4 regions of the Hahella sp. NBU794 genome follow, and region 4 is predicted to be linked to each of the others. Evidence: riboswitches for the same ligand, from Rfam matches in the RefSeq annotation. Region 4 holds a riboswitch; each other region holds the start of a gene.

Region 1 (4,840 bases), 390 kb from region 4:
ATTGTCCTTGATCGCGCCATAAATACCCTCCAGATCATCCGGCACTGTGGTCAGATAGCAGGATGACAATTGCGGACGGTTGGTGCCGGCGTTGAACAGGGTCGGCGTAGAGCACATGTAATCAAAAGAGGACAACAGGTTGTAGAACTCAATCGCGCGGGCGTTGGGATCATCTTCCTGCACCGACAATCCCATGGCGACGCGCATGAAAAAAGCCTGCGGCAATTCCAGGCGGGTCTCGCGCCAGTGGATGAAGTAACGATCGTAAAGGGTCTGTAATCCCAGGTAGGTGAATTGGCGGTCAAGCTCAGGCTTCAGCGCAGCGCCCAGTCGTTCCAGATCGAATTCGAGCAGACTTGGCGACAGCAGTTCATGTTCCACGCAGCGTTCGATAATGGCGCGGAACGCAGTCGGATACAGTTCCGCCATTTCAGTTTCCGTGGCGGACGCTGCGATATTGAGATAGCTCAGCGACTCTTCACGCAAACCGTCCAATAACAAACGGGCGCACACATAGGAATAGTTGGGCTCTTCTTCGATCAGCGGACGCGCCGCCATGACCAGCGCGGCATTGACGTCTTTGTGTTTGACGCCGTTGTACAGGTTTTTCAACGCTCCTTGCAGGACTTTTTCCTCGCTGACGCCGTCCAGATCCGCGCATGCATCGCCGATCACTGTGCGCAAACGCCCCATATTCAGCGGCGCTTCCGTGCCGTCGGCGAATTTCACATTGATATCAGGATGCGTCTCCCCCGCCTGCTCGCTTGGCGCCGGCGCACGCTGACGGGCATGTTCTTCACGATACAACACATAGGCGCGAGCCACTTTATGAAAGCCGCCGCGCATCAGGCCCAATTCCACCAGATCCTGAATTTCTTCGATATGCACCGAACCGCCTTCGGGGCTGCGGCGACGCAGACGCGCCACGATATCTTTAACCAGTTTTTCTACGGAATCCCGCACACGGGGCGAGCCGGACGCGGAATGTCCTTCCACCGCCAAAAACGCCTTGGTCACCGCCATAGCGATTTTGCGGTCGTCAAACGGCGCAGCCTGACCGGTGCGTTTGATCACCTGCAGCAGGGCGTTATGAGTGTGTGACTCGGATGAAACAGATGGGGAGCTGGAGGCGCGCGCCTCGCTGGGGGACGAAAAACTACCGGTCATGGAATTGTCCTCTATCGCGTGTTCTGGCCGAACCTTCACGATTAGGGACATAAAGCGACGCGCAGACAGGCCGAAAATCGCCTCGCGTTTAGCGGCGCTTTATCATTACCCTGAGTCGCGAAGGCATGAATAACTTCAGCATGGCAGGTCTTCGGACTCGGGGGCGTTTACACGTTTTTGCGAACCTACGGCGACCGCTTCCCATCCTCTTTCAGGACAGTGCGTGGGCGTTTCCACCCGCGTCGCTTTCGTTCCCCCACACCGCTGCGCGTCAGTACCGGACTCTCACCGGATTCCCTCTTAGCACAACCTTTGAACAGGCGTGAACCATAGCTGAGGCACAATATATTGTTTTGACTATTAAAAGTAAATACTAGATGTAGAGGCTAAGCGAAATGACAAAGCGACGCGGATATTCAGAAAAATCAAGCGAGAATGGCGGCGATTAAGAACTTTTTCAAAAGCGCTTGGACGCCTATGCCGATGATGGTAAGAATAAAAATTTCTGCATACGCATCCGCTTTAGTAATCACTTTCAACGCAATCAGATAGAACCCAAGCGCAGCAAGAAAACCGGGCAGCCCTTGAACAAAGCCCAAAATCAGGGTGGCGACGAGCACAACCAAAAACGCTTCTATCAATCCAAGCGAGACTTTCAGCAGCTTAGCGGCAGCGAACAGGCAAGCGCTCTGGATCAAAACGCCAATGATTAGATTCAAATCCATGAGAATTCCTAAAAGGCGGCCATTCTAAACAGTAAACCGACGCAGTCAATACAGCTAAGCCACACTGACATCCCTAACGGCGAAGTTCACACATCCACGATTTTCATGGCGGTCGAGCAGCCGAAGTTTGCCCAACCTCATTGTCACCCCAAAAAATAAGCGGGTAATTACCTGAATCAAAAGTAGTTCAGGATGCAAATCAGCTAAACTGCTAGTAATTTTCTACTTCGTATTAAGGACTGGCTTTGCCTGAACGTCGCCGCTTTTTCAAAGAAAAACTGACGCCCTATTTTGCGCCGCCGATGTGGTTGCACTGTCTTTTGTACGTGTTAACGCTGGGCGTGTACGAACTATTCTGGCATTACATGAATTGGCGCAAGTATCGGCTTATATCGGGAGATCCTATCTGGCCGCCGCTGCGCGGGCTGTTCTTTTATTTTTTTATTCCTTCTCTGGTTAGTAATCTTGCGCGCAGTTCCTCCTTGTCGGGCCGCTCTGATCCTTTGCTTGGTCCATGGACCAGCGCGTTATATCTTGCGGTAGCGATAACCGCCGCTACGCTCGCACAAGCATTGAATCCTTTATTTATCCTGCCTTCCTTCTTCTTCCTGACCTATTTGAATTGGCGGGCGCGGTGGATCAATCAGCAGTTCATAGCTGTTCCAGCCCAGTCGAGCGCCGACGTCTCTGCGCTCAGTGTCGGCTCACCACAGCAACCAAATGGCGCTTCCCTCGTTTTTAAACCGTCTTTTCAGACTGTCGGTAGCTTTCGTTGGTTGGAGATCCTCACCTGTATCGCCGTGATTTGCATCGCTTTAACTTTCGCACTAGACGCCGGGCGTCACGCTACGATTAAAGCTCGCCTGACCGAAGCCTTTGGCTTATTGGAGGGAGTCAGAGTAGACATGGCGGAAAAATACGCCTTCTCCGGGGTCTGGCCGGAGCGAGAAGAACTACATGCGCTGAGTAACGTCGAGGCGATCTATTTCCAATCAACGGAGCTCGATTCAAGCGGCGCCTTGCACTTCACCCTTTCCCCTCGCGCGGGAGAAGCGCCAAGGACCATCAGCTTTCGACCGGTCGTCAGCAATCCCGATGGCGCATTGCGCACCCTGGGATGGTCATGCGCGTCAGCGCACTCGGGTCCACGCAAAATCTACGGCGACGACAAAAGCTCGCTGCCTCCGGAGCAACTCCCTTATATCTGTAGAGGTTAAACCGTGATCCTTATTTCTTCGCCAAACTCAAATCTGAGCCAACTGTTGCGACATTTGAACCATCAGGTCCAACAAGGGCTTTCTCTGGAACAGGCGCTGGCCAGGCTGGAGCCTCTCCTGCCAGCTCACGCACAGCCTCAGATTGAACAACTGAAGAAAGTATTGCAGGGCGACGTCAGCTTACATGCGACGCCTTACCAGGACAGCCCCTTCTATGACATAAGTCGCCTCGCCGCCATTGTGCGCGCCAAAGGCGGCTCGCTACCCGGTTTTCTGGAACGCTATATCACTCACTCTCACGCCATGGAAGTCTCTTGGCGAGGCGTTTGGGACGGACTGCAAAGTCTGCTTGGCTACGTATTCGCCCTGTTAATGATCGCTATCTTTGTTTTCAGCGTCCTGCTCATCAAGGTGTTGCCTGGATTTCAGTCGTTCTATCGTGAAATGGACATGGAGCTGCCAGCATTTACGCTGGCGCTGATATCCGGCCTGGAGGCGTTTCAGTCGGTCTGGATCTTCGCATTGATCGGTTTGATTCCGTTATTTTGGATTGGATTCAAGACAGTTGGCTGTATTCGACGATTGAGGCCCATGCCGGATTTCATACAACGCCTCCCAGGCTTGTCCTCCATCGCCAAAGCCCATCTACGTTATCTCTGGCTCGCCAACGCCTATCTGCTTAACCGCTCCGGTCTGGATGCGGAAACGTCCTTACGTGAAGCGCTGCAGCTCTGTTCCAGCGCCAGCCTGGAAGAAACACTCTCACAACCGGAATACCTGGACCTGATGATCGCCCTGAAAACTGACGCGCTGGAGCAGGAGTTGGCGTATCAGTTCGAGCGACTCAACGTCGCGTACGCCGCGGCGCTGACGTCCTTCAAAACCAAATTCGTCGCAGGCGTCAGCACCCTGATCACCATACTGGTGGGAGCGGCCATCATCGCCGTCTACCTCCCTTTATTCGGCTTAGGCTCCGCTTTTTAACGGTTATTCATCAAAGGCAGAATTATGACTAACACAGCGCAAAACGGCTTCACCCTCATCGAATTAATGATCGTGGTCGCCATCATCGGCATTCTGGCGTCCGTCGCCTTGCCCACTTATCAGGTTTACGTCACGCGGGCGCAGGTCACCGAGGCGGTCACCATCGTGGGCGAACTGCGTGATCAGGTGAAAGAGTATTACAAATACAAAGGCGATTTTCCGACCGATAACGCCGCCGCAGGCATGCCTGCGCCCAACAAGTTATTGGGGAATTTTGTGAAGAACATCACTCTGGAGAACGGCGCCTTTCATGTTCAGTTGGGCAACAAGGTGAACAAAAGTCTGCAGGACAAATATCTCACCATTCGCCCCGCTATCGTGACCGGCAGCCCCGCCAGCCCAATGACCTGGTTGTGCGGACATAGCCCCGCGGTCGAGGGTATGGAGGCCGTCGGCGTCAATAAGACGGATATTGATCCGGCTTACCTGCCCTCCAACTGCCGGTTCTGAACGCCGAAAACGCTTAGGCGGGGAACAGGGTTTCCCTGCCGTAACGCAGCTCCAGCGCCTGACGCTCCGCCTTGGTGAGACCTTTAACCACCAGCGCGTAGGAATTATCTATCATCCGACCGATCTCTCCGGGCGGCACACCGCCATCCAGCGCCAGCGTATTCCAGTGTTTTTTATTCATGTGATAGCCCGGCGTGACGGAGGGGAAGATATCCCGCAACGCCAGCGCTTCCACCG
Region 2 (4,840 bases), 300 kb from region 4:
CCGTATACAGGTCGTAAGGAGTGAGCGTGCGCTCACTGACAGATATGTTGTTGGCCTGAGCCAGCTCAATGATTACCGAGCGGGTCACTCCCGCCAGCGCGCCGTCGCTGGTGGGGGGCGTCAGCAGGCGACCCTGGCGGACGATGAACAGGTTTTCCGCTGAGGCTTCCGCCACCTGACCGCGTTCGTTCAGCAACAAGGCTTCATCGGCGCCGGCGACATTGGCTTCCATGCGCGCCAGGATCGAGGTCAGGTAGTTGAGGCTTTTCACTCTGGGGTCCAATCCCGCCCCGACGGTGCGGCGTACGCTGGCGATAATCAGTTTGAGCCCCTTCTCCTGCGCCTCGCTGGAGGCCATGCTGAGCTGATCCGCCAGAATGAACACATTCGGCGTCGCACAGTTACGCGGATTCAACCCCAGGTTGCCCGGGCCGCGGGTTACCACCAAACGCAGATAACCGCTCTCGCCGTCATAACGGCTTATCAACGCGCTGATTCCTTCGCGTAAAGCGTCGGCGTCATAAGGCAGGGTGATTCCCAACGCGGCGGCGGAGTCCTGCAGACGGTGCAGATGTCGCTCAATGCGAAAGGGCCTACGTTGATAGAAACGCAGTCCCTCAAAGACGCCATCCCCATAGAGCAAGCCGTGATCGTAGACGGAAATCGCGGCTTCCGCTGCGGGAACGATGGCTCCGTTCAGCCAGCAATACGGTGTGGGGGCGGCGGTTTGCATAGTCTTTCTCCTGCTTGGTCAGGTTGATGGGGAAATACATCAACAATAAACAGACGAAGGATTGCGATATAGGCCAAGAAAAATTTATATATATCGATACAGTTTTTCATTTTCGCTCACTGTACTGATATATCGATGAAGAACTGTACTTATTTATGTATGCATGAGGCGGCGACCGGCATGAGCAAAAAGCGATATGAAGAAGTAGCTGACGCTGTGGCGGGACGCATCCGTCAGGGCATGTACGCGGTGGGAGAGCGTATACCAGGGACCCGTGATCTGGTGGAGCACTTCAGCGTCAGCGTGTCCACCATCATGGCGGCGCAACGCCTGCTGGAGCGACAGGGTTGGGTGGAGGCGCGGCCGCGATCCGGTTATTACGTGCGCCGTCGCAATCAGAATGGTTTGGCCGAACTGGAGGCGGCGTTGCCCAAGGTGACCGGATTTGAAGGCGCGCCAACCCTGGTGGACACCCAGCAGACTATCATGAGTCTGGTGCAGGCGACCCAATCCCCTAAGGGTATGAATTTCGCCATGGCGGCGCCGGCGACGCAGTTTTTGCCGGCGGCGGCGATGGAAAAAGCGTTCCGAGCGGCGTTGCGCGGGCCCAGTGAAGAGATTGAAGCGTACAGTTTTCCTCCTGGCGCGTTGCGTTTGCGCGAGGCCATTACGCAACGCATGAAGGACGCTTGGTGCGATCTGGAGCCGGACGACATTCTTATTACCAATGGCTGTCATGAAGCGCTGACTCTGGCGTTGAGGGCGGTGACACAGCCGGGAGATGTGGTGGCGGTGGAGTCGCCAACGTACTTTGGATTGCTGCAAGTCATTGATGCCTTGGGATTAAAGGCGCTGGAAATTCCCGCCGACCCGAAAAGCGGACTCAGCCTGGAGGCGCTGCAACTGGCGTTGGAGCAATGGCCGGTCAAAGCCTGCGTGGCGATGCCCAACTTTAGCAACCCTCTGGGGTGCCTGATGCCGGATGAGCGCAAGGAGCAACTGGTGCGCTTACTGGAAATCCGGGGCGTGCCCTTGATCGAAAATGACATATACGGCGAGTTGGGCTTTTCCGGCCTGCGGCCGCGAGCGGCGAAGAGTTATGATCGCGCCGGCGGCGTGCTGTATTGCTCGTCGTTTTCCAAATCAATCGCCCCCGGTTTGCGGGTGGGATGGATGGCGCCGGGGCGCTGGCGGACGCGGGTCGGTTACCTGAAATTCGCCAGCACCCTGGCCTGCCCAAGCTTGCCGCAGATGGCGGTGGCGCATTATCTGGCGCAGGCGGATTTCGACCGCCATCTGCGACGTATGCGCCATGAGTTCGCTGTGCATGTGGAGCGTATGACGACGGCGGTGCTGCGGCATTTTCCTACTGGAGTGCGAGTATCGCAGCCAGCGGGAGGGTTTGTGTTATGGGTGGAGCTGGAGGAGGACTGCGATACGGTCGCGTTGTATCGCAAGGCGCTGGCCGCTGGCGTGAGCATTGCGCCGGGAACTCTGTTCAGCGGCGATGGCGACAAGTACAGACATTGCCTGCGGCTCAATTGCGCGGCGCCCTGGACGGCGGAGGCGGAAGACGCGATCCGCCAGTTGGGCGTCTGGTTGCGCGCAGGCTAAGCGGGATTACCAGCCGAAGCTGAACGTGGGATCAATGAAGAACATGACGCCGCTATAACAGGCGAGCATCAGAAAGCTGCTGATAAAGCCGTGAAAAGCGGTCTTGTAGCCGGCTTCTTCGTCCTTCTTGAAAAGAAAGCGATAACCTGCGAAACAGCTCAAACCAATCACAAACAGCGCTACCAGGGCGAAGCCGCCGTTGATCACCTGCATATTGATGATGAAATTCTCTCGCGCCGTAGCGGCCGCCGGCGCTTCGTCCGGATACAGGATAAAAGAGCCCGGCAGCAATGGGTGGGCGGTGGCTTCAATGGTGTAACGATAGAAAGGCCAGAAGCGTCCACAGCGGGCGAGCAGACGATCGCCTTCCTGGGCGCTGACCACGGCGTTGGCGGCGAATAGCGGGCCGCCGCAAAGGTCGAATTCTTTTTTCACCTCTTCCCGGCTGTGCAGTTCGACACTGCGTTCGATGCTCACCGGCGACCAGCCGGTCAGATTGAAGACGGTATATTCCAACAGGCTCAAGCCATAGGCCAGTCCGGCATACATGAACACGAGGAACAGCAGACGTTTCAGAATGAGTCCATGGCGGGACAAGGGCGCGTCGGTCATACAGTCTTATTCTTGTCAGTAATTACGGGAGCGTAAAACTGACACAATCTTGCAGGCAGGTCCAGCGCCCCTCAGCGGCTTTCTGGACTTAAAATGATCAATTCACGATAATGTGGGCCGCAATGGTTCCAGTTGCTCAAAGTTCGATCATTTTCGATGAGAGCAGGATTAAATGGGAATCCGGTGGGCGCGACTTTATGCGCGTCCGATCAGCCGGAGCTGTCCCCGCAACTGTGAGCGAAGAGTTCGTCCCGGATAACGCCGCCCCTCCTTATCGCGACGTTATCAAAGGCCACTGGGTGGAGATTGTCTCCATGTTCGGGAAGGCGGGACAGGACTACGAAACGCAAGCCAGGAGACCTGCCATTGTTCGACTCCCATTCGGAGCCTGTTTTATCCGACCGTAAACGGGGAATTTACGCCGGATTCGCACCTCGCATCGATTCAAGGCGGCATCTGCATGTTGGTTAAGGCTTTTCGGGCCCTGGGAGTGCTATCAGCGCTTACTTTCACACTTTCCGTCAACGGGGGCGATGCGCGCGCCGCTGAGCCCACGGTCATGTCGGTCAATCAGTGCGTTGACCAAATGATGGGGTATCTCGCCCCGGAAAATCTGGTGTCAGTCACCTGGCTCAGCCATCAGCCCTCTGAGCTGGAAATTGCACCGACCTTGCGCGACATTCCCGCCAACTTTGGTTTTATCGAGCAAGTGCTGGAGCTTCGGCCGGATATCGTGATGGCGGGCCAGTATGGCGCTTCCTCGCTTAAGCCGCTGGTGCGGAAGTTCAATATGCGTTGGGTGGAGATTCCGTTGCCGCAATCTCTCGATGATTTGGCGTCAAGCTGGAGCCTGATGGGTGAAGCGGTGCGCAAACCTGAGCAGGCGGCCAGTATCGTTAGTGGGCTGAGAGCCTATTTCGCTCAGGTTCACGGGAAGATCGCGGATAAACAAGTCAGAGCGCTGATTCTGAACGCCAATGGCTGGATCGCTGGCGAGGGCAATTTCCAGGACGCCTTTCTGAACGCCATCGGCGTGATTAACGTGGCGAGCGAACAGGGCGTGCAGGGCTGGGGGCAAGTGGATCTGGAGACGCTGGTGCGCTGGCGGCCGGATTTGTTGCTGATGGTCAGCAACAGCTATGACAGCGAAGCGTTGGCGACGAATTGGGTGGAACACCCTTTATTGAAGCGCCGTCCTTCCCGTTTCGAGCCCCTGTATATCCCGGCCGACTGGCTCTCCTGCGGAACGCCTGCCATGACGCTGGCGGCCCAAAAGGTAGCGGATCACATATTGGCGCAAGAGCGTAAAGCGTCAGGGTCGGAGACTGCGGATGACTTATAACCGTTTGCTCCTGATTCTGAGCCTGTCGCTCGCCTTTTTGATCGGTTTGTCTCTGTGCACCGGCCGGGTGACCGGGGTGAGCTGGCCGGGGTGGGATCTGGAAACCCAATTGATTCTATGGGAAATCCGTCTGCCGCGGACACTATTGGCGCTGTTATGCGGAACCGTACTGGCGCTATCCGGCGCCGTGTTGCAGGGACTGTTGCGCAATCCGCTGGCGGACGCTGGCGTACTGGGGGTGTCCTCCACGGCGGCGCTGAGTTCGGTGTGCGCCATCTACTTCGGCTTTTCCGCCAGCGGCCTGTTTACGCCCGTGGCGGGCATTATCGGCGCCATGCTGGGGCTGCTGGCGCTGGTAATGATCGTAGGATCGGAAGCAGGCATCGTGATGATCATCCTCGCCGGAGCCGCGATTAATTCGTTCAGTTCAGCGTTGACGGCGCTGGCGTTAAATATGGCTCCGAATCCTTTCGCGGTGCAGGACATTCTGTTCTGGCTGATGGGGTCATTCGAACATCGCACCCTGCAGCACTTTTATT
Region 3 (4,840 bases), 1.4 Mb from region 4:
ATGACGGCTATGTATGCATCATCAGGAGTGAATGTAGAGTCCATGCGCTGCATGGCCACATAGAGGCGCCCATTCACGATAACCCCAGCCGACATTTCTGGCACACCATCGTCATCGTAGTGACTCAAGTCTATTTCTTTAATTTTGAATTCTTCAGGATCGCTCGGATTAACCACCCAAATTGAAGAGGCGCCATAACGAAGTACATACGCCTTCGTTTCACTAACAAATAAGATATCGTATGGGTTACTTAAAGACTTACCAGAATCATTAGTTGATACTTGCCACTCGGGAACGCCCCCCGGACGATCAAAACTGTATTTAGTAATATTGTCTTGGCCAAACTTACCCAAGCGATAAAAGTAATCCCCCCAAGCAGCAACGGCAATATCAGACTTGTCTGAGCCAGCGTAACCTTCCTCAACATCATAAGGCGAGACGGCTGAAGCAATAGATATTTCACTTGAGTCGAACTTTGTAGAAATGTTAGCGATTACAGCAAGAGTCTCTGAGTTTGGAGTCGTGCCCGCAGTGCCCTCAACCCCACCACCTCCACATCCATTTAGTAATAAGACCAGCGCTTGAGATAGACCAATCCATCCTAATATTTTGTAGCTTCTTGGCATGACTGAACCCTCTTTTATTAAAAGTAAGCCATTAAAATAAATGCATTAAAGAAACAAAAAAGTGACGTCCAGGAGAAGGGAAACCGTTGAAGGCTTCAACGACCTCATCAGTCACATTGTTTGCGCTAACTTCAACTGTTGTCTCGCCGTCGGACCAGCGGCCCACCACATCGACAATGTTTTGATCTTCCACTTCCGTTTCCTGAGCGCTGTCGTAATACGCCCCGGATTCATGGCGGTACTCGACGGAGGTAGTGATGCGACCGATACTCCAGGCGGCGGATAAAAAGTGGGAATAGGTGTAAGCGCCCGCCAGTTGCTTGCCGTGCAGGTCACGGGCGTCTGACAGGTTTTCTGTGTCCTGGGCGGTGCTTCTGGCGATAAACGTCCAGGCGGGAACAGGTCGATACATGGCGTCCACTTCCACTCCGCTAACCCTTGCTTTGCCAACATTCTCAAAGCGGCCGACTCCCCTTGAGTCATAAGAGGGGACGATAGCATCTTTTAAATCCCGATAGAAATAGGCCGCAGATACACTAAAACTATCTACGCCCACTTCAAATCCGATGTCACCGTTCAACGCTGTTTCCGGTTGCAAGTCACTATTACCAATGAAGAATCCTCTATCGCCGAACTTCTCCGCTAACTGAGGGAACCTCACATCCCGGGATGCATTGGTCTTGAGCGACAGCCAATCTGTCAGGCGGTAACGAACGCCCGCCTGCAATGAATGATACTGAGCGGAATCGGAGGCCACCGCCGTGCGCCCGCTCATAGATGCAGCGGGCGTCTCATCTTCAAGAAAGTATTGGCGCGCGCTCAGCCGCACCAACCAGATATCTTCCGCATCAGCCCATTCGTCTTGCACACCCAGCAAGTAGGTAAAACGCTCAAACTCCTGCTTTTGGCTGCGTCCGGTCAGGTCCTCTTCCTGATAAGTTTCACGGCGCGCCTCCAACATAGCGGAGAGCAGATGCAGACCGATTGAATAGGAGCCATATAACTCTGCGCCGACCACATCTGTGTCAGCGCGCGTTTTCTGTACGCCCAGGCCGATTCGGCTTTGACTGTCGTCATAACGCTCTTCTTGTGTGGACCAGAAAATGCGCCCCGAATAATTTTCCTGTGTATTTCGGGCAAAGCTCAGTTTGCTCTGCAGACGAGTGAAGTCCGTATCCAGACTGGTTCGCGTGCTCTCCAGGTTGGCGATATCAGGTAAGTGCTGATCTTTATTGAAATGTTGCGCCATCAGTTGCAAGTCCGTGCGATCCGACAGGCTGCGCTCCGCCGTCAGCATGCCGTTGAACTGACTGAAATCCGCATTGCGACGACGTTCCACACGGTCATCGTAGGGGTTAAATTCGGTCTGGTTGTTGTTCAGCATCTCGAAGTCGTTATCACTGCCGAGATAATCAAGGGACGCCAGGTAGTTGGTTTCGCCAACGCTATCGGCGAATGTAAGCGCCCCCTTGCGGCTATTGAATGAGCCATACCCAAGACTTAATTGCCTGAGGGGTTTGCTGAAGCGAAGGGACTTGATGTTAATAGCGCCGCCAACGCCAGAGTAACCCAACTGAATTGGCGTCGCGCCCTTATAAATTTCAATCTGCTCAATGCCGTTCAGCAATATCTGGCTCAAGTCCACCGAGCCGCCAGTCGCGTCGTTTAACAATACGCCATCAAGATAAACGTTCACCTGCTTACTGGTGGAGCCACGCAGATAAACGGCGGAGTATGACCCCAGTCCGCCGCTCTGGCGTACTTGAACGCCGGTTTCATTCTTCAGCACGTCTGCGACGGTTGCGACTTTCGAGTCAAATTGCTCGCGCTTGATCACCTTCACGAAGCCAGTTTGATACTCAGCGTCAATCTCATCCGCAGATGGAGCCTTGGCTTCGACGACAACAGGCTCCAACTCTTCCGCGCGAACGCCGGTCAGTTGTGAGCCAACTAAAAGCAAAAAGGTTACAAGCCTCATAATGTTCCGAAAGAATAGCGCCAGTGAATGCAATTGTTGCGCAGCGGATACAAGCAAAGAGGGAAAGGAGTCGAGTCAGACGAGTCCCGGCAAAGCCCTCCGCTATGCCACGCGATAAGCAGGCGTCAGGCCGGTCTCCGGGCTCATGAGTGGCGTAACCGGCGACAACGTCTTCCCGCGAATCCGCAGTGACAGGGGGTTGTCGTTTAACTCATTTACCGTTGCGGGGGCAGCGTCGGGCTTAAACCGACTTCCCGTTTCATCCCTTGAACGAATGTTCTCAGGACACCTGATGCAATGGGGGCGTAAGCTAAATGGCCGCCCCGGCAAAGTCAAGGCGCACAAAGCGCCTCACGAAAACAACAGGCTCGAAGATGACGACAACCTGTTGATAACTATCAAAATGTAAAACTGGTCCACTTATCCCAAAGTTTAGGCTTGGGGCTGTTCGCTTAGCTGTCAGAGCGGAACAGACAGTGTTTGGCGTAATCCGTCGCCTCATTGGCCGTCCAGTCGCCCTTCGGCTTGGTCGCCATATCCTCACACCAATCCTTGCTCCCCACCTCTGGAGAACAACCGGCCAAAGCGCCCAGACTCAACCCCACCACCAATAGCCAAGAAGATACGCGTTTAATCGCCATAGGAAATCCTGAATAACAAGTCATCAATTCATATTTAGCGAGCAAGTATACAAGGGAGAGCGCTCATGTTTGGAGACTTTAGGCGATAAATTTCAGCACCAGCTTCCGATACGACAGAAAAAGTTTCTATCGAGTTATCTCAACCTGCGCGCCATCCGAGCAGGCTGGATATCTAAAGGCATTTCATGCAAGCTTTTTTAGTTATAGATAGAACAAAGCAAACACCTATAGCGCTGACTGTGCGCTTGTATTTTTAGCAATAAGGCGTTTTCCCCATGCAACTGGATCAACTGACTTTTTTCCTCCAACAAACCCTCACGGATGAAAGGTTCGATAATGCTGAGAAACAGGCGTTGCTGGCGATGCTTGAAACTTTACAGCCGGATCAGGTGCGTTTTATGCGTAATCGCGCCTTTGAGTTGACCCGTCCATTGATCGTCAATGGCGGCGATGGTGCGCTCAGGGCGCTGAAATGGCTGGAGCGGGTGATCAAGGCTTTGGACTCTGGTGAGGAGGAGAGTAACTTAACACGGGCCTACTTCAGCCCAGGGGAGCAATGTCGTCGCGCAATCATAGAACGCATACGCAATGCTCGAAGCAGCTTGAAAATCTGCGTTTTCACCATTTCCGATGACAAAATCGCAGATGAAATTATTAACGCTCACAAAAGGGGGCTAAAAATCCGCATCATCACGGACAATGACAAATCCTTTGACCTGGGCAGCGACATTAATCGTTTCAAAGATGCCGGCATTTTGGTGAAGATGGACGATGAACCCCACCATATGCATCATAAATTCGCCCTTATCGATGACAGCGCCCTGATTCACGGCAGTTTTAACTGGACCCGCAGCGCCAGCACTTATAACCAGGAAAACATCGTAGTGACCGACCACCCCGGCCTCGTCAGGGAGTTCTCCGGAGAGTTCGCCAAACTGTGGCGCACCTTCTCGGGCTAAGGCGACTTCACTAAAGAATTGTCATTAAACCTCCCTCGTTAATCGCCAGCCGTTATTAGCAATGTATAGACAAATTCTGCGGATTGTCATTTAATCAGAGGAAGGCCCGGCCGGAAAAAAATCCGACCTCGCGCCGTCCAACCCAACTGACGGCCGCCAGATTAAGCCGGCCACAAGCCGGTAGAATAATAAGAGTGCCATGGAATACACCCTTCCTGACACGTCACGAGGTGAGAAAATGGGCAAAGGTACAAAGTATGTTGCGAGAGAGCCTGACGCATCCGGCTTTATCGCCTACCCCGAGTCGGAGCACGCCGTCTGGCGTGAACTGATCACACGACAAGACAAGGTCATACGCAATGTGGCCTGCGACGAATACCTTCATGGATTGAAGTTACTGAATTTACCCGAAGACCGTATCCCCCAATTGGAGGACGTTTCCTCCGTATTACGCCGTGAAACCGGCTGGGAAGTGGCGCAAGTGCCCGCATTGATTCCCTTCGATACCTTCTTCGACCTGCTCTCAAATAAGAAATTTCCCTGCGCCACCTTTATCCGTACGCCAGACGAAATGGACTATTTGCAGGAGCCGGACATCTTTCATGAAATATTCGGTCACTGCGCCATGCTGACCAA
Region 4 (4,840 bases):
GAAACACCTCTGCCGGAATGCTTGTCAGCGGATAGGGAAAGGGACTGACGCCAGTGGACAGATCCAGCCAGTCATCAAGGGCGATACCGTAGCGTTGGCTGTACTTTTCCAGGTCGCCGCCATGGACGGGAACCGGTTCTTCCGCCTGGAATCCTGCATGGCCAGCCTCGTTATCGAAATCGCTCCCGTTCATTCAGACCGCTCCCCACAGCCACAACACGCCCGTTCCCAAAGCGACCATCGCTGTCCACAGCGCCAGAGAGCGATTGATGAGCCCACAGGCGCGTTCAATGGATTGCGCCGTGGCGGCGTCGCCGCAGCCCAGTGAAGGACGATACTGCAGACTGCCGTGATAGGTCGCCGCGCCGCCGAGTCGCACCCGCAGCGCGCCTGCGCCCGCCGCCATCACGGGTCCTGCATTGGGGCTTTTCCAGTGTCCGCCCTGGGCGCGCCAGCATCGCAGGGCGCTGTCCAGCGCGCCGCAACAGGCGTAACTGAACGCCGTCAGTCGGGCGGGAACCCAATTCAACAGATCATCCAGCCGCGCCGCCGCCCAGCCGAAATAGAAATAACGCGTGTTTTTATAGCCCCACATCGCATCCAGGGTATTGCTGAGGCGATACATCACCACACCGGGAACGCCGGCGAGCAGGAACCAGAAAATGGCGGCGAAGATGGCGTCGTTGCCGTTCTCCAGGGCGGATTCCGTAGCGGCGGAGGCGATCTCCTCCTCCCCCAACTCCGCCGTGTCGCGACTGACAATCATGGACAGACTGCGCCGCGCCGCCGCCGCGTCATGCCTGCGCAATGGCGCGGCCACCTGACGCACATGCTCCAGCAAACTGCGCCAGCCGATGGCGAGATAAAGCACGAAGGCGGAAAAGATAATGTGTCCCCAGCGGGAAGATTCGCTCCACTCGTTCGCCAGCCAGGCAAGCGTCGCCCAGGGCAGAATCGACGCCGTCACCGCCGCAGCGCCAAGCGCGCGGGTTGCTGTTGAAGAGAAGTCGGCGATGCGAATCGCTCCTTCCACCCAACCGGCGTAGCGCCCGAAACCAACCAAAGGATGCAGCCGGCGCGGTTCTCCCAACAGGGCGTCGAAAGTCAGGGCGAGGACAAGAATCAGCAATGTATCCATTGGTCAGTATGCGCCAAGCTCGTGATGAGGCGGCCTATTCTCACCATGGTCCGCGCGCATTGCAACCCGCTAACTTGTTGACTTCCCCTGCGTTCAGCCAATAGCATATCCCGCTGACCAAGGTGCTCGACCGCGAGATAATCGGGAAATCTGGTGCGCGATACGCTAATCCAGTGCTGCCCCCGCAACGGTAATCGAAAGTAATTTGCTAACGCCACTGTGTCGTCAGTTTTGACATGGGAAGGCGCAAATGTTGTGTCGAAAATGCTTCGACCTTTCGTAAGCCCGGAGACCGGCCTTGCTTTATCCACTGCAGTTCGTACGGGTAGGTGCGCAGATCATGCAAACTAAAAATCTCTCTCTTCCATTGCTGGCTTCCAATAACGCAGCGCTACAACTTATCGGCGCCATGTGCTTCGGCGGACTGATTCTGTTCGCAGTGGGCTTTCTGTCCATGGATGCGGCTCACAATGCCGCTCACGACACCCGGCACGCGTTTGCTTTCCCCTGTCACTAACAGTTACTGAATTCTGAGGCCCTGCCAGGGCCAGACGTTCGCCTGTCCGACTTGACGCCGCACCTCATGTGCGGCGCTTGCGCGCATAGCGACGTCACACCGCATTGCATGAGGAAGAGACATGTTGTTTCAGCGTATTATCCTGGCGTCGCTGCTGGTTGGCCTGTTGGCTGGCGGGCTGCTGAGCGCCGTACAACACTCCCAGGTCACCAGCATTATTCTGGAGGCGGAAACCTACGAAGGCGGCGAGGAGCCTGAGCCGGTCGTAGTGGAAGATCACCCGCATGCGGCGGCGGACGCCCATCACTCCCATGAACACGAGCACGGCGGCGCTGAAGCTGGCGGCCATCACCACGGCGATGACGCCTGGGCCCCGGAAGACGGCGTGGAGCGTACACTGTACACCCTGCTCGCCAACGTGCTCGCCGGCATTGGCTTCAGTGCGCTGATGCTGGCTTGTATGTACGCCGCCAGACTCAGCGGCAAAGGCGGCGCAGGCTGGGGCGCGGGATTATTGTGGGGGCTGGCGGGCTATGGCGTGTTCTTTGTCGCTCCCGCTCTGGGGCTGCCGCCGGAGATTCCCGGCATGCAGGCCGCCGCACTGGAAAATCGCCAATTGTGGTGGATCGCCACCGCCCTGGTTACCGCGATTGGTTTCGCCTTGCTGGCGTTCGCGCCGGGATGGAAAAAGCTGGGCGGACTGCCCCTGATGATTATTCCCCATCTGGTCGGCGCGCCGCACACCAATGCGCCGGAGTTCGCCGCCTCCAACCCACAGGCTCTGCAAGCGCTAGAGTCGCTGCATCATCAATTCATTACCGCCGCTACCCTGACCAACGCACTGTTCTGGGTGATCGTCGGGCTGGCCTGCGCCTGGTTCCTGCGCCGTTGGAGCAGCCAGGACGCCGCCCTGCAGGCGCGCTGAGTCAATGGACGTCGCCGCCCAGCCAGCCCTCGCCGCCTATCCTTTCGCCGCGGTTGTCGGCCAGCAACCGCTAAAAACCGCGTTGCTGCTCGCCGCCATCAATCCCCATCTGGGCGGCGTATTGATCAGCGGCCCCCGCGGCTCCGCCAAATCAACGCTGGCGCGGGGACTGGCGGATTTATTGCCAGAGGCGGCGGACAAGTTCGTCACGCTGCCTCTGGGCGCGTCTGAAGAGCGTCTGATCGGCAGCATCGACCTGCAACAGGCTATGGGCGAACGACGCGTACAGTTTAATCCCGGCCTGTTGGCCAAAGCTCACGGCGGCGTGCTTTATATTGATGAAGTCAATCTGCTGCCCGACCCCTTGGTGGACGCCCTGCTTGATACGGCGGCCTCAGGCGTGAACTTTGTCGAGCGGGACGGCCTCAGTCACAGCCATCCGGCGCAGTTTATTCTGATCGGCACCATGAACCCGGATGAAGGCGAACTGCGCCCGCAGTTACAGGACCGTTTCGGTCTCGCCGTCACTCTGGATGAAACCTATGACGTTGAACAGCGTATGGCTATCGTGGAGCGACGTCTGGATTTCGAACAGGACCACGACGCGTTTCAGGCGCAGTGGCGCGAAGCCCAGCAGGAACTGCAAACCCGCATCGCCGCCGCCCGCCAACGTTTACCACAGGTTCTCTGCCCGACGGACATACAACGGGACATCGCCAGCCAGTGCCTCGCCGCTGGCGTAGAAGGCGTGCGCGCGGACATTTGCTGGCGCCGCGCCGCCATCGCCCACGCCGCCTGGAGCGGCCGCAACGAGGTCAGCGCCAAAGACGTAGAAGCGACGCGAGCATTCGCGCTTAGCCATCGCGCCAATCATCAGGATACGCCGCCGTCTTCGACCGGATCGCCCCCCTCACAAGGAGGCGGCGGAGACGCCAGCGGCTCAGGGGGATCGTCACCCTCCTCGTCCTCTGGAACCTCCGGCGACTGGGGCGCCATGCCGCCGCAATTGATGGCGGCGGACAAGCCGGTAACGCCGCAACTGCCCGAGATTCCAACGCGACGTTCCCCGTCCTCCCGTCGCGACATACAGCGCAGCGGTGCGGAGCAACGCCAGGGCTCGGCCCTCGGTCGCGCGCAACGCAGCCGGCAGGCGCTGTCCTCACGGCCGGACTGGTTCGCAACGTTCGTCCATCCCGATAATCGGGACGATGGGTTACGCGAAATACGCTATCAACCCCGTCACCAGAGCCGCGACACCCTGAACTGCGTCCTGCTGGACACATCCGCCTCCACCCTGAGCCAACGCGCGCTGGCGCAGGCGAAAGGGGTGATTCTGGGACTGGCCCGACAAGCCTATCTGGCGCGGGAAAAACTGGCCGTGCTGGCGTTTGGCGCGCAGCGCGCGGAGTGGGTGATCCCCTGCCGACGCGCGCCCAAAGATATCGCCGCCCTGCTTAACGATCTTCCCGCTGGCGGCGGTACGCCGCTGCGACAGGCGCTGCTGCATGCGCGCCAACTGCTGGCGCGCCAGACCCGCGCCAACCCGCATCTGACCTGCCGTACGTTGCTGCTGACTGACGGGCGCAGCCGCGATCCGCTGGACGATCTGACCTGGGATTCGCCTCTGTGGGTGGTGGATACCGAGCAGACCGCCGTCAGACTCAATCGCTGCCGACAACTGGCGCAACGCCTCGGAGCCGCTTACGCCCCGCTGGCCGCTGTGCGCGCCGCCCTGGAACACTAACGCCTCGGAGATACGACTGATGCTTGACGAAAACGAAAAACACCGCCGTCGCATGGCCAACAAGAAGCGCATTATTGACGAGCGCATCGCGCAAGCCCAGGAAGAGCGCGGCGTGCTGATCCTGCTCAAGGGCAATGGTAAAGGCAAAAGTAGCTCCGCCTTCGGCACCATGGCGCGCTCCCTCGGCCACGGCCATCGCTGTGCGGTGATTCAATTCATCAAGGGCCGCAACGCCACCGGCGAGTACCTGTTTTTCAAAGACCATCCCCGGGTGGACTTCCACGTCATGGGACATGGCTTCACCTGGGAAACCCAGGATCGCGAGCAGGACATCGACGCCGCCCGTCAGGCCTGGGCCTTGGCGGAGCAACTGCTGACGGACGGCAGCTATGATTTTCTGCTGTTCGACGAATTGAGCTACATGGTCAAGTACGGCTACCTGCCGGTGGAGCCCATGGTCAAGGCGCTGCAAAGCCGCCCCCAGCACCAGAATGTGATGATTACCGGGCGCACGAT

What was found. A riboswitch is a leader RNA that binds a small molecule or an ion and turns the genes downstream of it on or off. The one in region 4 is predicted to bind cobalamin.
Region 1: it holds a riboswitch for cobalamin, as region 4 does, so the genes downstream of both, ACQYWX_RS30125 (ribonucleoside-diphosphate reductase subunit alpha) here and ACQYWX_RS28320 (CbtB domain-containing protein) in region 4, are expected to answer to the same signal.
Region 2: it holds a riboswitch for cobalamin, as region 4 does, so the genes downstream of both, ACQYWX_RS29745 (ABC transporter substrate-binding protein) here and ACQYWX_RS28320 (CbtB domain-containing protein) in region 4, are expected to answer to the same signal.
Region 3: it holds a riboswitch for cobalamin, as region 4 does, so the genes downstream of both, ACQYWX_RS03985 (TonB-dependent receptor plug domain-containing protein) here and ACQYWX_RS28320 (CbtB domain-containing protein) in region 4, are expected to answer to the same signal.

The regions. Positions count from the first base shown of each region.
Region 1 covers NZ_CP192738.1:6,834,912-6,839,751, forward strand. Annotated here, with positions in the region: gene ACQYWX_RS30125 (ribonucleoside-diphosphate reductase subunit alpha) at 1-1,167, opposite strand, end outside; cobalamin riboswitch at 1,293-1,514, opposite strand; gene ACQYWX_RS30130 (hypothetical protein) at 1,593-1,892, opposite strand; gene ACQYWX_RS30135 (pilin) at 2,138-3,109, shown strand; gene ACQYWX_RS30140 (hypothetical protein) at 3,113-4,093, shown strand; gene ACQYWX_RS30145 (pilin) at 4,118-4,603, shown strand; gene ACQYWX_RS30150 (MmcQ/YjbR family DNA-binding protein) at 4,617-4,840, opposite strand, start outside.
Region 2 covers NZ_CP192738.1:6,743,085-6,747,924, reverse strand. Annotated here, with positions in the region: gene ilvE (branched-chain-amino-acid transaminase) at 1-733, opposite strand, end outside; gene ACQYWX_RS29755 (PLP-dependent aminotransferase family protein) at 914-2,347, shown strand; gene ACQYWX_RS29750 (hypothetical protein) at 2,354-2,959, opposite strand; cobalamin riboswitch at 3,066-3,341, shown strand; gene ACQYWX_RS29745 (ABC transporter substrate-binding protein) at 3,420-4,301, shown strand; gene ACQYWX_RS29740 (FecCD family ABC transporter permease) at 4,291-4,840, shown strand, end outside.
Region 3 covers NZ_CP192738.1:879,516-884,355, reverse strand. Annotated here, with positions in the region: gene ACQYWX_RS03990 (hypothetical protein) at 1-626, opposite strand, end outside; gene ACQYWX_RS03985 (TonB-dependent receptor plug domain-containing protein) at 658-2,604, opposite strand; cobalamin riboswitch at 2,716-2,912, opposite strand; gene ACQYWX_RS03980 (DUF3012 domain-containing protein) at 3,057-3,245, opposite strand; gene ACQYWX_RS03975 (phospholipase D-like domain-containing protein) at 3,521-4,204, shown strand; gene phhA (phenylalanine 4-monooxygenase) at 4,443-4,840, shown strand, end outside.
Region 4 covers NZ_CP192738.1:6,440,675-6,445,514, forward strand. Annotated here, with positions in the region: gene cobD (threonine-phosphate decarboxylase CobD) at 1-193, opposite strand, end outside; gene cbiB (adenosylcobinamide-phosphate synthase CbiB) at 194-1,138, opposite strand; cobalamin riboswitch at 1,242-1,453, shown strand; gene ACQYWX_RS28320 (CbtB domain-containing protein) at 1,479-1,655, shown strand; gene ACQYWX_RS28325 (CbtA family protein) at 1,777-2,580, shown strand; gene ACQYWX_RS28330 (ATP-binding protein) at 2,585-4,324, shown strand; gene cobO (cob(I)yrinic acid a,c-diamide adenosyltransferase) at 4,344-4,840, shown strand, end outside.